DNA from 4 places in the Variovorax sp. VNK109 genome. Region 4 is predicted to be linked to each of the others. Evidence: predicted binding sites of a transcription regulator. Region 4 holds the regulator's gene; each other region holds the start of a gene.
The links. The regulator sigma-54, encoded in region 4, starts transcription at its own class of promoters, with help from an activator protein. The targets are predictions, from matches to a motif close to TGGCANGNAANCTGCTTT.

Region 1: glnA (type I glutamate--ammonia ligase) is a predicted target of sigma-54. The motif match lies at 1,390-1,407, and genes of this name have one in related genera.
Region 2: ACO2Q9_RS19775 (TorF family putative porin) is a predicted target of sigma-54. The motif match lies at 1,929-1,946, and genes of this name have one in related genera.
Region 3: ACO2Q9_RS20110 (ammonium transporter) is a predicted target of sigma-54. The motif match lies at 2,644-2,661, and genes of this name have one in related genera.

What each region holds. Positions count from the first base shown of each region.
Region 1 is NZ_JBMSDV010000005.1:74,706-78,892, reverse strand. It holds gene ACO2Q9_RS16765 (EI24 domain-containing protein) at 1-430, shown strand, start outside; gene ACO2Q9_RS16760 (competence/damage-inducible protein A) at 402-1,250, shown strand; gene glnA (type I glutamate--ammonia ligase) at 1,453-2,868, shown strand; gene ACO2Q9_RS16750 (hypothetical protein) at 3,000-3,521, shown strand; gene glnL (nitrogen regulation protein NR(II)) at 3,527-4,187, shown strand, end outside.
Region 2 is NZ_JBMSDV010000007.1:88,960-93,146, reverse strand. It holds gene ACO2Q9_RS19785 (ammonium transporter) at 1-770, opposite strand, end outside; gene glnK (P-II family nitrogen regulator) at 795-1,133, opposite strand; gene ACO2Q9_RS19775 (TorF family putative porin) at 1,189-1,890, opposite strand; gene ACO2Q9_RS19770 (YifB family Mg chelatase-like AAA ATPase) at 2,095-3,633, shown strand; gene ACO2Q9_RS19765 (SDR family NAD(P)-dependent oxidoreductase) at 3,634-4,187, opposite strand, start outside.
Region 3 is NZ_JBMSDV010000007.1:153,944-158,130, reverse strand. It holds gene ACO2Q9_RS20120 (GMC family oxidoreductase) at 1-773, shown strand, start outside; gene ACO2Q9_RS20115 (hypothetical protein) at 747-1,157, opposite strand; gene ACO2Q9_RS20110 (ammonium transporter) at 1,170-2,540, opposite strand; gene ACO2Q9_RS20105 (sulfite exporter TauE/SafE family protein) at 2,957-3,715, shown strand; gene mrdA (penicillin-binding protein 2) at 3,716-4,187, opposite strand, start outside.
Region 4 is NZ_JBMSDV010000004.1:401,630-405,816, forward strand. It holds gene lptA (lipopolysaccharide transport periplasmic protein LptA) at 104-739, shown strand; gene lptB (LPS export ABC transporter ATP-binding protein) at 784-1,569, shown strand; gene ACO2Q9_RS16250 (RNA polymerase factor sigma-54) at 1,601-3,160, shown strand; gene ACO2Q9_RS16255 (THUMP domain-containing class I SAM-dependent RNA methyltransferase) at 3,157-4,187, shown strand, end outside.

The DNA of each region.
Region 1 (4,187 bases), on a different contig from region 4:
ACCACTCATCTGGGGCTGGCTGACCTATCGCGTGATGAGTTTCGACGCGCTGGCTGACCACGCCAGCGCAAACGAGCGTCGTGAACTTCTGCGCCGCCATCGAGGCTGGCTGCTGGGTATCGGTGTGCTCACAGGATATCTCGGCGCAGCGCCGAGCATCGTGTGGGCGTCGGGCGCGCTGTTCGCAGCCGCCTTCGTCATCCTTGTGCCGGTGGCAATCTGGATCTACACGCTGGTGTTCGCCTTCTCGTCGCTCTGGTTCGCGCACTACTGTCTCGATGCCCTGCAACGGCTGCGGCAGGAAGAGTATGCGACGACCATGCAGGGTGCCCCCTCGACCATGGTGCTGGAACCCATCGAGCCGCCAACGGCCCCGTCGCCAGAACGGCTAGCATTGCCGGATGACCCTCCCCCTCCCGCAGGCCGCTGAAGCGGCAGACACGCCCCCTGTTCCCCGCTTCGGCCTGATCATCGTCGGCGACGAGATCATGTCGGGCAAGCGAGCCGACAAGCACATGCCCAAGGTGATCGAGCTGCTGGGCGCGCGGGGACTTCACCTGGACTATGCCGAATACGTAGGCGACTCGCCCGAGCGCATCACCGCCGCACTGCGTCGTGCCTGGGCCAGCGGAGAGATCGTTTTTTCCTGCGGCGGCATCGGCGCAACACCGGACGACCACACGCGGCAATGCGCCGCCGCCGCGCTGGAGGTGCCGCTGGAACTCCATCCCCAGGCCGAAGCACTGATCCGCGAGCGCATGCAGGACACCGCGCGCGAGCAGGGCGTGCCCTATGAGCCGGATCGCGCGGACAACGTTCATCGCCTGAACATGGGTGTGTTTCCCAGAGGCGCCCGCATCATCTCCAATCCGTACAACAAGATTCCCGGTTTCTCGGTAGGCCATGTCCATTTCGTGCCCGGATTTCCGGTGATGGCCTGGCCGATGATCGAATCGGTGCTCGACCAGCAGTATGGCGCGCTGTTCCGTCGCGCGGCGTGGCTGGAAAAGTCTGTCATCGTCTTCGGTTCGATGGAGGCGACGCTCACCCCGTTGATGGAGGAGATCGAGCGCGGCCACGAAGGAGTGAAGGTGTTCAGCCTGCCCAGCGTGGATCATCCTGAATACGGCCGCCACATCGAACTGGGAGTGAAAGGCGAACCAGGGCGCGCGGAATCCGCCTACATTGCCCTGCTGGAAGGTCTCCGGCGGTTTCCGGTCAAGCTCGGCCCCGAATTGGTGCGTCAATAAATTGCCCGTTGTTGGTGCAATCTTGTATGTTCCGATTTGGTGCGAACTGCTGCACTCGTGTTGACCTGCAGGGCATTTTCAGGGGCTGGTTTGCGGTGCCGGCTACGCCACCCGGCGTACTGGCTGCATGCACCACGTTTGGCACAATAACTGCATTCCCCCCGGCAACCATTTTCAACAACCATCCAACCAGGAGAACCAGATGGCAAAGTCCGTCGCTGACGTACTGAAACTCGTCAAGGAAAACGAAGTCAAGTTTGTAGACTTCCGCTTTACTGACACCCGCGGCAAGGAACAGCACGTCACGGTGCCCGTCTCGCATTTCGACGAAGGCAAGTTCACCGACGGTCACGCTTTCGACGGTTCTTCCATCGCCGGCTGGAAGGGCATCGAAGCGTCCGACATGCTGCTGATGCCCGATCCGGGCACCGCCGTCATCGACCCGTTCTTCGAGGAAACCACGCTCAACCTGACCTGCGACGTGCTCGAGCCCGCCGACGGCAAGCCGTACGACCGCGATCCGCGTTCCATCGCCAAGAAGGCTGAAGCCTACCTGAAGGCCTCGGGCCTGGGCGACACCGCCTACTTCGGTCCGGAACCCGAATTCTTCATCTTCGACGACGTGAAGTGGGGCTCGGACATGTCCGGCTCGTACGTCAAGGTCGACGCCGATGAAGCTTCCTGGAACACCGGCAAGTCCTTCGAGGGCGGCAACACCGGCCACCGTCCCACCGTCAAGGGCGGCTATTTCCCCGTTCCCCCGGTCGACAGCGCACAGGACATCCGCGCCGAGATTTCGCTGGTGCTCGAATCGCTGGGCATCCCGGTCGAAGTGTTCCACCACGAAGTGGCGGGCGCCGGCCAGAACGAAATCGGCACGAAGTTCAGCACGCTCGTCGAGCGCGCCGACTGGACGCTGAAGCTCAAGTACGTCATCTGGAACGTCTGCCACGCCTATGGCAAGACGGCCACCTTCATGCCCAAGCCCATCGTTGGCGACAACGGTTCCGGCATGCACGTGCACCAGTCCGTGTGGAAGGACGGCAAGAACCTGTTCGCCGGCGACGGCTATGCAGGCCTGTCTGATTTCGCCCTGTACTACATCGGCGGCATCATCAAGCACGCACGCGCCTTGAACGCCATCACGAACCCCGGCACCAACAGCTACAAGCGCCTGGTTCCCGGCTTCGAAGCCCCGGTGAAGCTGGCCTACTCGGCCAAGAACCGCTCGGCCTCGATCCGTATCCCGTTCGTGTCCAACCCGAAGGGCCGCCGCATCGAAGCGCGCTTCCCGGATCCCCTGGCGAACCCGTACCTGGCCTTCTCGGCCCTGCTGATGGCCGGTCTGGACGGCGTGGAAAACAAGATCCATCCCGGCGAAGCCGCCACGAAGGACCTGTACCACCTGCCGCCCGAAGAAGACGCGAAGGTGCCGACCGTCTGCCACAGCCTGGACCAGGCGCTCGAGTACCTGGACAAGGGCCGCAGCTTCCTGACCAAGGGTGGCGTGTTCACGGATTCGTTCATCGATGCCTACATCGAACTGAAGATGCAGGAAGTTACGCGTTTCCGCATGACGACGCATCCGATCGAGTTCGACATGTACTACTCGCTGTAAATTCGGCGGGAAGTGTGAAAAAAGGACGGCGCAAGCCGTCCTTTTTTGTTTCCGGTCCCAAGGAGCTTTGACCTTTGTGCCGATTCAGGGATACTGTCAGGCCCCGCATTCACGGCGGGGTGACAAAGACCATGACGCGTGTACTGAAATCATCCATTGCTGTCGCAGGCCTGCTGGCGCTGTGCGGCGGTGCCGTGGCGCAAGACCGCATCTACCGTTGCGGCAACGAGTACACCAACAACGTCAACGACGCGACGGCGCGTGGTTGCAAGTTGGTGGAAGGCGGCAACGTCACGGTCGTGCAGAGCCAGCCCGTGCCAGCCGGGGGCGTCACCAACACTTCGGCCCCGGTGCGCTCGCCGGCTGCTTCCGCGGCGCCTGCGGGCAGCCCGCGTGTCGACAGTGCCGACCAGCGTGCCCGAGACAGCGATGCACGCAACATCCTCGAGGCCGAGTTGCGCAAGGCTGAAACGCGCCACTCCCAGCTGCTCAAGGACTACAACAACGGCGAACCCGAAAAGACCGGCATCGAGTCGCGCAACTACGCCCGCTACCAGGAGCGGGTGGAAGAGATGAAGGTCGCCATACAGCGCAGCGAAGCAGATATCGGCGGCCTCAAGCGCGAACTTTCGCGCCTTCCCGCGTCAAAATAGGCGGCTTGGACAAGCTCGCCTCCCATTCCGCCCGTTACCAGTCGTTCGACCTGCTGGCCACGCTGATCGCAGTGGTCCGCCCGGACGGCGTTGTGCTTTTCGCCAACGCTGCGCTGGAAGACGCGCTCGGCATCTCGCGCCGCACGATCGAAGGCTCGCAGTTCCCCGAATGCTTCAGCGAACCGCACATCCTCCAGAGTGCACTGACCGGTGCCGGCAGCAACGAATTCGCCGCGCTGCGCTATGACGCCCACCTGAACCGGCCCAACCATGACCCGTTGCTCGTGCATGTGGTGGTGGCGCAGTCGGACCAACCGGGAGAGATCGTCGTCGAACTGCTGCCGCTGGAGCAGCAGGCCCGGCAGGACCGGGAGGAACGCCTGATCGACCAGGCGCAGGCCAACAAGGAACTCATCCGCAATCTCGCCCACGAGATCAAGAACCCGCTGGGAGGTATCCGTGGTGCTGCGCAGCTGCTCCAGATGGAAGTCGAGTCGAAGGACCTCATCGAATACACGCAGGTCATCATCCATGAAGCGGACCGTCTTCAATCGCTGGTGGACAGGCTGCTCGCGCCGCATCGCAGGCCGCACGTCGTGGGCGACGTCAACATCCACGAAGTCTGCGAGCGCGTGCGTTCGCTCATCCTCGCCGAGTTTCCGCGGG
Region 2 (4,187 bases), on a different contig from region 4:
GCGTTGATGTGGACGACGGTGCCGCCTGCGAAGTCGAGCGCGCCCTTGGCCCACAGCCAGCCGGCGTTGCCAACCACGGTCTCGAGCGAAGCAGCGTCGGTGATCGCATCCGGGCCGTCCCAGTACCAGACCATGTGGGCCATGGGCAGGTAGCAGAACGTGAACCAGATCACCGAGAAGATCAGCACGGCGCTGAACTTCACGCGTTCTGCGAAGGCACCGATGATCAGCGCGCAGGTGATGGCAGCGAACGTGGCCTGGAAGGCGATGAACGACAGCTCGGGGATCACCACACCCTTGCTGAAGGTGGCCGCGACGGAATCGGGGGTCACACCGCTCAGGAAGAGCTTGCTGAAATTGCCATAGAAGGTACCAGCGCCGCCGAATGCCAGCGTGTAGCCGTAGATGGCCCACAGGACATAGATCAGCGAGCTGACGACGAAAACCTGCATCAGGACCGACAGCATGTTCTTGCTGCGGACCAGGCCGCCGTAGAACAGGGCCAGGCCGGGCAGGGTCATGAAGATCACGAGCACGGTGGCCACGGTCATCCATGCGGTGTCACCCTTGTTCGGGGTGGGTGCAGCAGCGGGTGCGGCTTCGGCAGCGGCCGGGGCAGCAGCGGGTGCGGCTTCGGCGGCCGGTGCGGCAGCGGGTGCCGCCGGGGCTTCGGCAGCCGGTGCGGAAGGTGCGGGAGCCTGGGCGATTGCGGCGGTACCGCCGGCAATCAGGCTCATGCCCAACAGGAGGGAGGCAAGCAGTTTTTTCATATCTGTCTTCTTTCTAAAGGACGCTTACAGCGCTTCCTTGCCGGTCTCGCCGGTACGAATACGGACAACCTGCTCGAGGTTGTAGACAAAAATCTTGCCGTCACCGATCTTGCCGGTGCGGGCTGCGCCTTCGACGGCTTCGATCACGCGCTCGACCAGGTCATCGGACACGGCGGCTTCGATCTTGACCTTCGGCAGGAAGTCGACGACATATTCCGCGCCGCGGTACAGCTCGGTATGGCCCTTCTGACGGCCGAATCCCTTCACCTCCGTCACGGTAATGCCCTGCACGCCGATGCCGGAGAGGGCTTCGCGCACTTCGTCAAGCTTGAACGGCTTGATGATCGCTGTCACCAGTTTCATGTTCTTTTCCTTCAGGTAATACACAAAGGGCCTGCTCTCGCAGGCCCTGCCGAAATTACATTGCCTTCGTGATCGTCAGGACGAAGCGGTTCTTGTTGACGAAACCGTAGAAAGCCTTCTCGTTGGCACCAACCAGCGCGCCGGACAGAGAGAAGCCGTCGCCCAGATCGTAGCTCGCGCCGATGCTGTAGTCGGTGTAGTCCTCAGCGCCGGTAGCCGTCTTGAAGTTGGTGAACCCAACCGATGCCTTCAGCGTCAGCTTGGGCATGATTTCCTGGGCGATGGCCAGGTTCAGGTAGCCCGTACCCTTGCCGTCTCCAGCGGGCTGGCCCCATCCGAAGTAGCCGTCAGAGACAGTGTGCGAGTACTTGGCCGAGAAGGGGCCGTAGCCAACGCCGAAGTAGGCTTCCGTGGTGTTCACCATGGAATTGCCCGAGTACTGGTAGCGCAGCAGACCGACGTCGGCAGCCAGAGGGCCGAGCGGGAACTTGTAACCACCGTAGAAGTCGCTTTCCAGGCTGTTGTTGGCTGCCCAGTCGACGGAAGAGTTCCAGTTGCCAATGTAGAAACCATTGGCGAAGGCATAGTCGAAACCGCCTTGCAGGGCCGGCTTGAAGGCGCTGGTACGGCCGATGTCCTGGTCTTGACCGCGGAACTTGTAGTTGCTCGTGAGGCTGACGTTGGCGCTCAGTTGTGCGCTTGCAATCATCGGCAGGGCGGCGACAGCGGCAACTGCCAGGGTCTTCGCGAATTTCATCAAATGCTCTCCATTGGTGGTTAAAAGACAGCCGCTACAAAGCATGGAGCGTGCCAAAGTGCACACGCCTTGTAGGGTTGTGCACGCTATCGGCGCTTTGCGCGTTGCTTCTCCCGGTTCAGCCCGCTTTTATGCACATTTCTAGTGCATTCTTGGATTTTTTCCAGCACTAGTTGCGGGCGCGCACCTGAATAGGGAGTCTGTTTGAGTCTTGCTTGTATACAGAGCCGCGCGCTTCTGGGTCTGGAAGCGCGTGCTGTCACCGTCGAGGTGCATCTGGCCAATGGCCTGCCCAGCTTCACCCTGGTGGGGCTGGCCGATGTGGAGGTGAAGGAGGCGCGCGAGCGCGTGCGGTCCGCCCTCCAGAACGCCGGTCTCGAATTTCCGAACAACAAACGCATCACCGTGAATCTCGCGCCGGCGGACCTTCCCAAGGATTCCGGCCGGTTCGACCTGCCGATCGCGCTGGGCATCCTTGCCGCCAGCGGGCAGGTGGATGCCGCCCAGCTCGCCGGGCATGAATTCGCCGGCGAGCTCTCGCTGTCGGGCGAACTTCGGCCGGTGCGCGGGGCGCTGGCCATGAGCCTCGCGCTGCAGGCGCAGGGCGTGGACACCCGGCTGGTCCTGCCCGAATGCGGCGCGAAGGAGGCGGCGCTGGTCCCGGGCTCGCACGTCTATGGCGCCAGGCACCTGCTGGACGTCGTCTCGCGGTTCCGCCCGGCCTCTGATCAGGAAGACGCCGGCATCCCGGCCAGTGCATGGGTCCGCGTGCTGCCGGCCGAACCTGCCGCGGCGGCGCAAGGCCCCGACCTCGCGGATGTGAAAGGCCAGGCCGCCGCGCGGCGGGCGCTCGAGATCGCCGCGGCGGGCAACCACAGCGTGCTGATGGCCGGCCCGCCCGGCTCGGGCAAGTCGATGCTGGCGCAGCGCTTCGCGGGCCTGCTGCCCGTCATGTCGGTGCAGGAGTCGCTGGAAAGCGCCGCCATCGCGAGCCTGGGCGGTCGCTTCGCGCTCAATCGATGGGGCCAGCGCGCGACTTGCAGCCCGCACCATTCGGCGAGCGCCGTGGCGCTGGTCGGCGGCGGATCACCGCCGCGGCCGGGCGAGATATCACTGGCCCATCACGGCGTGCTGTTCCTGGACGAACTGCCCGAGTTCCCGCGTGCAGCGCTCGAGGCGTTGCGCGAGCCGCTGGAGACGGGCCGCATCCGCATCTCGCGCGCGGCGCGGCAGACGGAGTTTCCGGCGCGCTTCCAGCTGATCGCGGCGATGAACCCGTGCCCCTGCGGTTACCTCGGCGCGCGAGGACGCAGCTGCCGCTGCTCACCGGATCAAGTCGCGCGCTACCAAGCCAAGCTGAGCGGCCCGCTGCTGGATCGCATCGACCTGCACGTCGAAGTGCCCGCGCTCACCACGGATGAACTGCTGGAGGCCGCCCCCGGCGAGCCGACTGCCGCCGTGCGCGAACGTTGCACGCGTGCCCGCGATGTCGCCATGGCGCGCCAGGGGTGCGCCAACCAGGCGCTGCAGGGCATGGAGATCGACGCGCACGTCACGCTCGACGACGCGGCCACGCAGTTCATCCGCAAGGCTGCCACGCGGCTGGCCTGGTCGGCGCGCGCCACGCATCGGGCGCTGAAGGTAGCGCGCACGATTGCCGATCTGGACGGATCCACACAGACACGTGCCGAGCACGTCGCCGAAGCGGTGCAATACCGGCGCAGCCTGACGGCCACGGACTGATCAGCCTGCCTGGGTCGAAGTGAGCACGCCGGCATCAACCGGCAACCGCTGCCCTATCTGGCGGACCACCGCCGGCGGATCCTGCAGCAGCGCGGCATGCAGCGCACCTGCGGCACCCGGCCAGGTCTCGTCGTCCCCCGCGAGCAATGCGCGCACGACGTCGGCGGCCACATCGTCCGGCGACAGCTTAGCGCCGGTCACGCCCGCGCTCATGCGCGTGTCCACCACTGGCGGATAGGAGCCAATCACGCGGACGCCGCGCGGCGCGAGTTCGGCGCGCGCGGCCTGCGTGAGCGAATGCATGGCGGCCTTGCTCGCGCAATAGCTGCCCATGGCCGGCAAGGCCACATGCGCCAGCACGCTCACCACATGCACGATGCAGCCGTGTCCGCGCCGGGCCATGGCGGGCGCGAACGCATGCAGCAGCGCCAATGCGCCGAAATAGTTGGCGTCGATCTCGCGGCGTGCGTTCGCCAGCGCGTCGAGGTCAAAGATTCCCGCACCCGCATTGACGCCCGCTGCATTGACAAGAATGTCGATGCTGCCCGCAAGCC
Region 3 (4,187 bases), on a different contig from region 4:
TCAAGATCAACGGCGCGCCCACGCTCAACGTGCTGGCGTCCTCGTTGTTCGGCAAGGCGCGCATCGGCCTCGAATACGCGTTCAAGCGCACCGGGCCGATGAGCATGGCGCCATCGCAGCTGGGCGCGTTCACACGCTCTTCGGCCGACCATGAATGGCCCAACCTCGAATACCACGTGCAGCCGCTGTCGCTGGACGCATTCGGCGAGCCGCTGCACAGCTTCCCCGCATTCACCGCGAGCGTGTGCAACCTGAACCCGACGAGCCGCGGCACGGTGCGCATCCGCAGTGCGCGCTTCGGAGATGCGCCGGCCATTGCACCGAATTACCTGAGCACCGAGGAGGACCGTAAGGTCGCGGCTGATTCGCTGCGCGTGACGCGCCGCATCGCCGCACAACCGGCACTGGCGAAGTACAAGCCTGAAGAATGGAAACCGGGCCCGCAGTACGAGAGCGATGAAGACCTCGCGCGACTGGCCGGTGACATCGCAACGACCATCTTCCACCCGGTGGGCACGACGCGCATGGGCGCTGACGGCGACCGGATGGCCGTGCTCGACTCGCGCCTGCGCGTGCGCGACGGGCGCGGCGGACTGATCGCCGGCTTGCGCGTGGTCGATGCGGGCGCGATGCCCACCATCACCAGCGGCAACACCAACAGCCCGACGCTCATGATGGCCGAGAAGGCTGCGGGCTGGATTGCGGAGGACGGTGCTGCAGCGGCAACCGCTGCCGAAGTTCCTGCTTCAGCGCAGACCGCCGACGTAGCGTGAGCCACCCGCCGGTGGCGGCGGTGGCGGCCCCCCTGGCGGCTTGGGTGGCGGCGCGCCGGGAGATCCGGGCGGCGCCGGAGGCGGGGACGGTGCGTCCGCCGTCGGGTTCACGCGCATGCTCACCGTGCGAACCGCTGCCTCCATGAACGTGGCCCGCGCCTGCTCGATGGGTGCCGCCCAGGCGCGTTCGAGACGCGTGGCCCACTCCTCGAGCTCGGGCGCCTTGTCCTCCACGGCACGCTGGCGCGCGAACTTGATCATGGCCTGCGCATATTCGCTGTTGGTGGCCATCCACTCGGTATCGGTCACGCGGCCCGTGCGACGGCGCAGCAGCACGTGCAGGTGCGCTGCAACCGCGACACGATCGTTGGGCATCACGGACATGGACGCGCCTGGTCAGTGGCCGATGCGTTCGCGGTGCTGTGCGATGTCCAGGCCGGTCTGCTCGGCCTGTTCGTCAGCACGCAGGCCCACGATCACGATGGTCAACCCCAGCAACACCGCCGTGCCGATGGCACTGTAGGCAGCCACGGCCCCGACGCTGATGAGCTGTGTGAGGAAGTTGCCCTCCACGCCCGACACTGTCTTGCTGGCCAGCAGGCCGGTGAGCAGCGAGCCCACGATGCCACCGATGCCATGCACGCCGAACACGTCGAGCGAATCGTCCGCGCGCAGCAGGCGTTTGAGACCCGTGGCGCCCCAGTAGCAGGCCAGGCCCGCCACCACGCCGATGATCACCGCCGAGCCCGGCGTGATGAACCCTGCGGCAGGTGTCACCGCGACCAGTCCGGCCACCAGGCCCGAACACAGACCCAGCAATGAAGGCCTGCCACGCACCGTCCATTCACCCGCCATCCACGCCAGCGCGCCGGCCGATGCCGCCAGATGCGTGACCAGCATGGCCAGCCCTGCGCGACCATCGGCCGCCACGGCAGAGCCCGCATTGAAGCCGAACCAGCCGACCCACAGCATGCCGGCGCCGGCCATCGTCAGACCGAGGTTGAAAGGCTCGAAAGGTTCGCGCCCGTAACCCAGGCGCGGGCCGAGCATGTAAGCACACACCAGCCCCGATACGCCTGCGTTGATGTGCACCACCGCACCACCCGCAAAGTCCAGCGCTCCCATCTGGGCGAGCCAGCCGCCCGGCTCCCAGACCCAGTGCGCGATCGGCGCATAAACCAGCAGCGACCACATGCCGATGAACCACAACATGGCCGAGAAGCGCATGCGCTCCACGAATGCGCCGACGATCAGGGCGGCCGTGATGATCGCAAAGGTCAGTTGGAACATCGCGTAGACCGACTCGGGAATGTTCGGCGCCACATGACTCACCGACACCTTGCCGGCCTCCTTCATGTAGTCCATACCGGCGAACCACATGCGCGAGGTGTCGCCGATGAATCCGCTACCCGGCGTGAACGCCCACGAATAACCCGCCGCAAACCAGAGGATGGACACCAGCGCCGCGATGCCGACGACGCAGGCCATGGTGTTGAGCACGCTTTTCTTGCGCACCATGCCGGCGTAGAAGAGCGCGATGCCGGGCAGCGTCATGAGCAGGACCAGCGCCGTGGACACCAGCATCCAGGCGGTGTCTGCACCGTTGAGGGAACTCTGATCCACGAGACCGGGGCGTGTGACCGGTGCCGGTGCAGTTTCGGCCACCGCGGGCGCTGCAGCGACGACCACGGCAGGCGCGGCGGTTGCCGATGGCGCAGCGGGAGCAGAAGGTGCCTGCGCATGCGAGTGCCCCGTTCCTCCCAACATCCCCAATCCCAAGACCACGGTTCCCAACCCGACCGCCATACGGCGTATGGCTTTTTGCGCGAAATTCATGTCTGGCGCCTTTGTTATGACTACTTTGGTGCATGGAGCACAAGTCGTGCCAAAGCGGCCCAACCCCGCGCCAGTCCGCGACTTTTCTCACATCGCGGACAAAACGCACGCCGCGCCGACGCACGGGTAAGTCCTAATGCACAGACTCGGTGCAGCCGTTACAGTCATTCCACTCGCAAACGGGCCGACACGCTCGTGAGGACGAGGGACTGAGGAGACATTCCAAGAATTCGTCCAAAAATATTCCGGGCACTCCCATCGGGTTGCCCTTCAAAGGCGCCGTGACCGGCGCCTTTTTGTTTTCCGCGACAATCCCGGCTGCCTTTCTCCGCAGCACTTTCTCTCCCATGGAACTGATCATCGTCACCCTGGCCTCGCTGCTGGCCGGGTTTGTGGACTCCATCGTCGGCGGCGGCGGCCTCGTTCTGGTCCCCGCGCTCTTCGCAGTCTTTCCCAACACGCACCCGGCGACGCTGTTCGGCATCAACAAGAGCGCGTCGGTCTGGGGCACCGCCACGGCCGCGTGGCAGTACAGCCGCCGCGTCGAGATGCGCTGGACTGCGTTGCTGCCCGCCGCGGCGGCAGGCTTCATCGGGTCGTTCGCCGGCGCCTGGCTCGTGACGGTCATCTCTGCGGACTACCTGCGCAAGCTGCTGCCCTTCATCCTTGCCGCCGTGCTGGCGTACACCCTCGCCCGCAAGGACATGGGTCGCGTGCATGCACCGCGCTTTGCCGGCCGCACCGAGACCCTCGCGGCCGGCACCATCGGCCTGCTCATCGGTTTCTATGACGGCTTCTTCGGCCCGGGCACCGGCAGCTTCTTCGTGTTCCTGTTCGTGCGCTGGCTCGGTTACGACTTCCTCAATGCCTCGGCATCGGCCAAGCTCCTCAACACGGCCACCAACCTCGCCGCGCTCATCCTGTTCGCGGTGAAGGGACACGTGTGGTGGCACTACGCACTGGCGTTGGCCATCGCCAACGTCATCGGCAGCGTGCTGGGCACACGCATGGCGCTGAAGCACGGTGCGGGCTTCGTCCGCGGTGTGTTCGTGTTCGTGGTGAGTGCGCTGATCCTGAAGACGGGCTACGACGCGTTCTTCAGGTAATCACTGGGGCGCGGCCGTGCCCGCAGCCACTGGCCAGGCGGCCTCGGCGCCCTTGCGGGGCTTGCCGATGGGTGGGCCGCCCTGCCCGCGACGCACGGCGGCCATGTCTTCTTCGCTCGGGTACTGGTCCAGCAGCCAGTAGTCGAACACGCGCCGCGCGATCGGTGCCGCTGCTTCCGCGCCCCAGCCCGCGTTCTCGACGATGAGTGCGAGCGCGATCTTCGGGTTGTCGGCCGGCGCGAATGCCATGTAGAGCGCGTGGTCGCGCTGGTGCTCCTCCAGCCGCGCGGCGTTGTACTTGTCCTTCTGTCCGATCGTCACCGCCTGCGCCGTGCCGGTCTTGCCACCGGACACGTAGCCCGCGCCGCTGAAGACGCGCGTGGATGTGCCTTCCTGGGTCACGCCGACGAGCGCACGCTTGACGATGGCGACGTTCTCCGGCTTGTAGCCGAGGTCTTCCGCCGGCGAAGGC
Region 4 (4,187 bases):
GCGGAGCGCACGGTTTCCCACGAACAGCCCGCCTTCACGGTGGGCTTTTCTTTGGGCACGTCCAAGTTTGGGGGATACAATCCCCAGCAAGTTTCGTGCCTTTATGAAAAACACCCTCATTCCCTCGCTGATCGCCGCTTTTGCCCTGATTTGGGGCACTGCCCACGCCGAGAAGGCCGACCGCGACAAGCCGATGAACATCGAGGCCGACTCGCTTCGCTACGACGACCTGAAGCAGACCAGCGTCTTCACCGGCAACGTGGTCCTGACCAAGGGCACGATCATCATCCGGGGCGCCCGCGTCGAGGTCCGGCAGGACCCTGAGGGCTACCAGTACGGCGTGGTGACGGCCGAACCCGGCAAGCTCGCCTACTACCGCCAGAAGCGCGACAACCTGGACGAATACATCGAAGGCGAGTCCGAAGTCATCGAATACAACAGCAAGGCCGACAACGTCAAATTCATCCGCCGGGCCGAACTGCGCCGCTACCGTGGTGCGACCATGAACGACGAGATGACCGGCAACATCATCACCTACGACAACGGCGGCGATGTGTTCACCATCAACGGCGTGCCTGCCCAGCAGGGAACTGCGCCTGCGCCGGGCGGCCGCGTCCGCGCCATGCTGACGCCGCGAAGCGCGGCCTCGGATCCGGGTGCGACAGCGCCGGCCACACCGGCTGGTCCGGGATCTGCGCCGCTGCGCCCCAGCACCACGCTGGGCGGCGAAAAGAAGTGACGTCGAACGTGCCCGATATCGCAGTACCCGCAACCCCCTCGGCCATTGCCGTATCGGCCGCACCGGCCGGACCGGCGGCAGGCCGTCTCGAGGCGCGCCATCTCCAGAAGGCTTACGGCAGCCGCAAGGTCGTGAAGGATGTGTCGCTGTCGGTGCAGAAGGGCGAAGTCGTCGGGCTCCTCGGGCCCAACGGCGCGGGCAAGACCACGTCCTTCTACATGATCGTCGGGCTGGTGCGTGCCGACGCGGGCGCCATCAGCATCGACGGCCAGCCCGTCACCGACATGCCGATCCACCGCCGCTCGCGCATGGGCCTGTCGTACCTGCCGCAGGAGGCGTCGATCTTCCGCAAGCTGACGGTGGAAGAGAACGTGCGCGCCGTGCTGGAGTTGCAGCAATACCAGGATGGGCCTGACGCGGGCAAGTCACTGTCCCGCGCCGAGATCAACAAGCGGCTGGACACCCTGCTGCAGGACCTGCGCGTCGACCACCTGCGCGACTCGCCCGCGCTTGCGCTCTCGGGCGGCGAACGACGCCGGGTGGAAATCGCGCGGGCACTGGCCACGCAGCCGCGGTTCATCCTTCTGGACGAGCCGTTCGCCGGCATCGACCCGATCGCGGTGATCGAGATCCAGCGCATCGTGGGCTTCCTCAAGTCGCGCGGCATCGGTGTGCTGATCACCGACCACAACGTGCGCGAGACGCTGGGCATCTGTGACCATGCGTTCATCATCAGCGACGGCCATGTGCTCGCGCAGGGCACGCCGTCGGAAATCGTGGACAACGCCGAAGTGCGCCGGGTGTACCTCGGCGAGCACTTCCGGATGTGACGGCGCTTTCGCCGCGTCTTCGGGTTCCGTCATGAAGCAGGGTCTTTCTCTACGCGTATCGCAGCATCTGGCGCTCACGCCCCAGCTGCAGCAATCGATCCGCCTGCTCCAGCTGTCGACGCTCGAACTCAGCCAGGAAGTCGAGCAGATGCTCGACGAGAACCCGTTCCTCGAGATGGAGGTCGAAGACCATCCGGGCGAGGACATGGCGGCCGCGCAACTGGAGACGACCCGCGTGCGGGATGATGCGGGCTCCGACTACGACGGCTCAGACCACGGGAGCGATGCGGCGTCCGACCACGTGTCCGATGAAGCCGCGCCGGCCGACCCTGCGGCCGAACTCGCCGACAGCTGGGAAGGCGACGGCAGCACCGAGATCGTGGTGGACGACACCGAGTGGGGCGGCGACGCGCCTGCCCGCAAGAACAACCTCGATGGCGACGACGCGATGGACGCCACCGAACTCGCGCGTGAGCACGAGTCGCTGCAGGCCTATCTGCATGCCCAGACACGGTCGTTGCGCCTGAGCGAGGTGGACCGTGCGGCGCTGCGCTTCCTCATCGAGTCGCTCAACGACGACGGCTATCTGGAGGATTCGATCGACGCGCTGGCGGTGAGCCTGGCCGGTGACGATCTCGAACAGGCCGAAGAACTTGTCGGGCGCTTCACCATGGCGCTGCACCTGCTGCACAGCATGGAGCCGGTCGGCGTGGGTGCACGCAACCTGCCTGAATGCCTGTCGCTGCAGATCCGCGCGCTCACCGACGAAGACGCCGAGCCCGCCGTGCGCGCTGCCGCGCTGCGCATTTGCGGTCAGCCGCTGGAGCTGATGGCGCGGCGCGACATCAAGCGCCTGTGCCAGATCTGCAACGAGTCCGAAGCCGTGGTGAAGGCCGCGATGACGCTCATCGGGCGGCTCGAACCCAAGCCCGGCCGCCGCTTCGTGAACGTGGAGCGCAACATCGTCGTGCCGGACGTCATCGTCGTGAAGTCGGGCCGGGGCGCATCGATGCGCTTTCGCGTGCAGCTCAACGCCGACGTCATGCCGCGCCTGCGTGTGCACGACATCTATGCCGGCGCGCTGAAGTCGCACAAGGGCGAGGGCCACCAGGCGCTGCAGCAGCGGCTGCAGGAGGCGCGCTGGTTCATCAAGAACATCCAGCAGCGCTTCGACACCATCCTGCGCGTGTCCAACGCCATCGTGGAGCGCCAGAAGAATTTCTTCGTGCACGGCGAGCTCGCCATGCGCCCGCTGGTGCTGCGCGAGATCGCCGACGAACTCGGCCTTCACGAGTCCACCATCTCGCGCGTGACCACGGCCAAGTACATGGCCACGCCCTATGGCACCTTCGAGCTCAAGTATTTCTTCGGTTCCGCGCTCGGCACCGAGACCGGCGGCAATGCATCCAGCACGGCAGTGCGCGCGCTCATCAAGCAGTTCGTGAGTGCCGAGAGCCAGAAGAAGCCGCTGTCGGACAACCAGATTTCCGAAATGCTCAAGGAACAGGGCATCGAGTGCGCGCGCCGCACCGTCGCCAAATACCGCGAGGCGCTGCGCATCGCGCCCGCCAACCTCCGCAAGTCCCTGTGAACCAGCTCCGATTGTTCCTGCCCTGCGCCGCCGGCGTGGAAGACTTCCTCGCCGACGAAGTGCTGCGCATCACAGGCGCTGCGCCGGAAGACGTGCGCAAGCGACGCGGTGGCGTGCTGCTGTCCGGCTCGTGGCGCGACGCGCTCGCGCTCAACCTGCACAGCCGCCTGGCCATGCGCGTGCTGATCCAGCTGGCGCATGGCGGCTACCGAGAAGAGAAGGACATCTATGCCGCCGCTGCCAGCGTCGCATGGGAGATCTGGTTCACGCCGCGCCAGACCTTCAAGGTCGAGATCACCGCGCAGAACAGCCCGCTCAAGAGCCTGAACTTTGCCGCGCTCACCGTGAAGGACGCCATCGCCGACCGCTTCCGCGATCGCGGCGGCGTGCGCCCGAGCGTGGAGACGCAATGGCCCGACGTGCGCGTCTATGCGCACCTCACGCAGGACGAAGTCACGCTCTATATCGACACCTCCGGCGAGCCGCTCTTCAAGCGTGGCTGGCGCGAGGACAAGGGCGACGCACCGCTCAAGGAAACGCTGGCCGCTGCGATGATCGCCGCCAGCGGCTGGGACGCAACCGTCCCGCTGTACGACCCGTGCTGCGGCAGCGGTACGGTGGCCATCGAGGCCGCGCAGGTCGCCTGCGGCATGGCGCCAGGGTTGCTGCGCCGCTTCGCGTTCGAGAAGCTGCTGCCTTTCCAGCCACACGTGTGGAGTGCACTGAAGAGCGAAGCGCAGGAGGCGGTGCATGCACCCAAGGCCGAGGTCTTCGGCAGCGACGTGGCCCACCGCATGGTGGACTTCGCGATGCGCAACGCGCAGCGTGCGGGCATTGCGCACGCCATCCAGTTGCGGGGCGGCGACGCGCTGCAGCGCATGCCGCCGGCGGACGTGCCCGGCCTCATGCTGGTGAACCCGCCCTATGGCGAGCGCATCGAAACAGCCGGCGTGGCCGGTCGTCAGCGCGCCGAGACGGCGGACGGCGGCGACTTCTTCAGCCAGCTGGCGACGCACTGGAAAAAGAA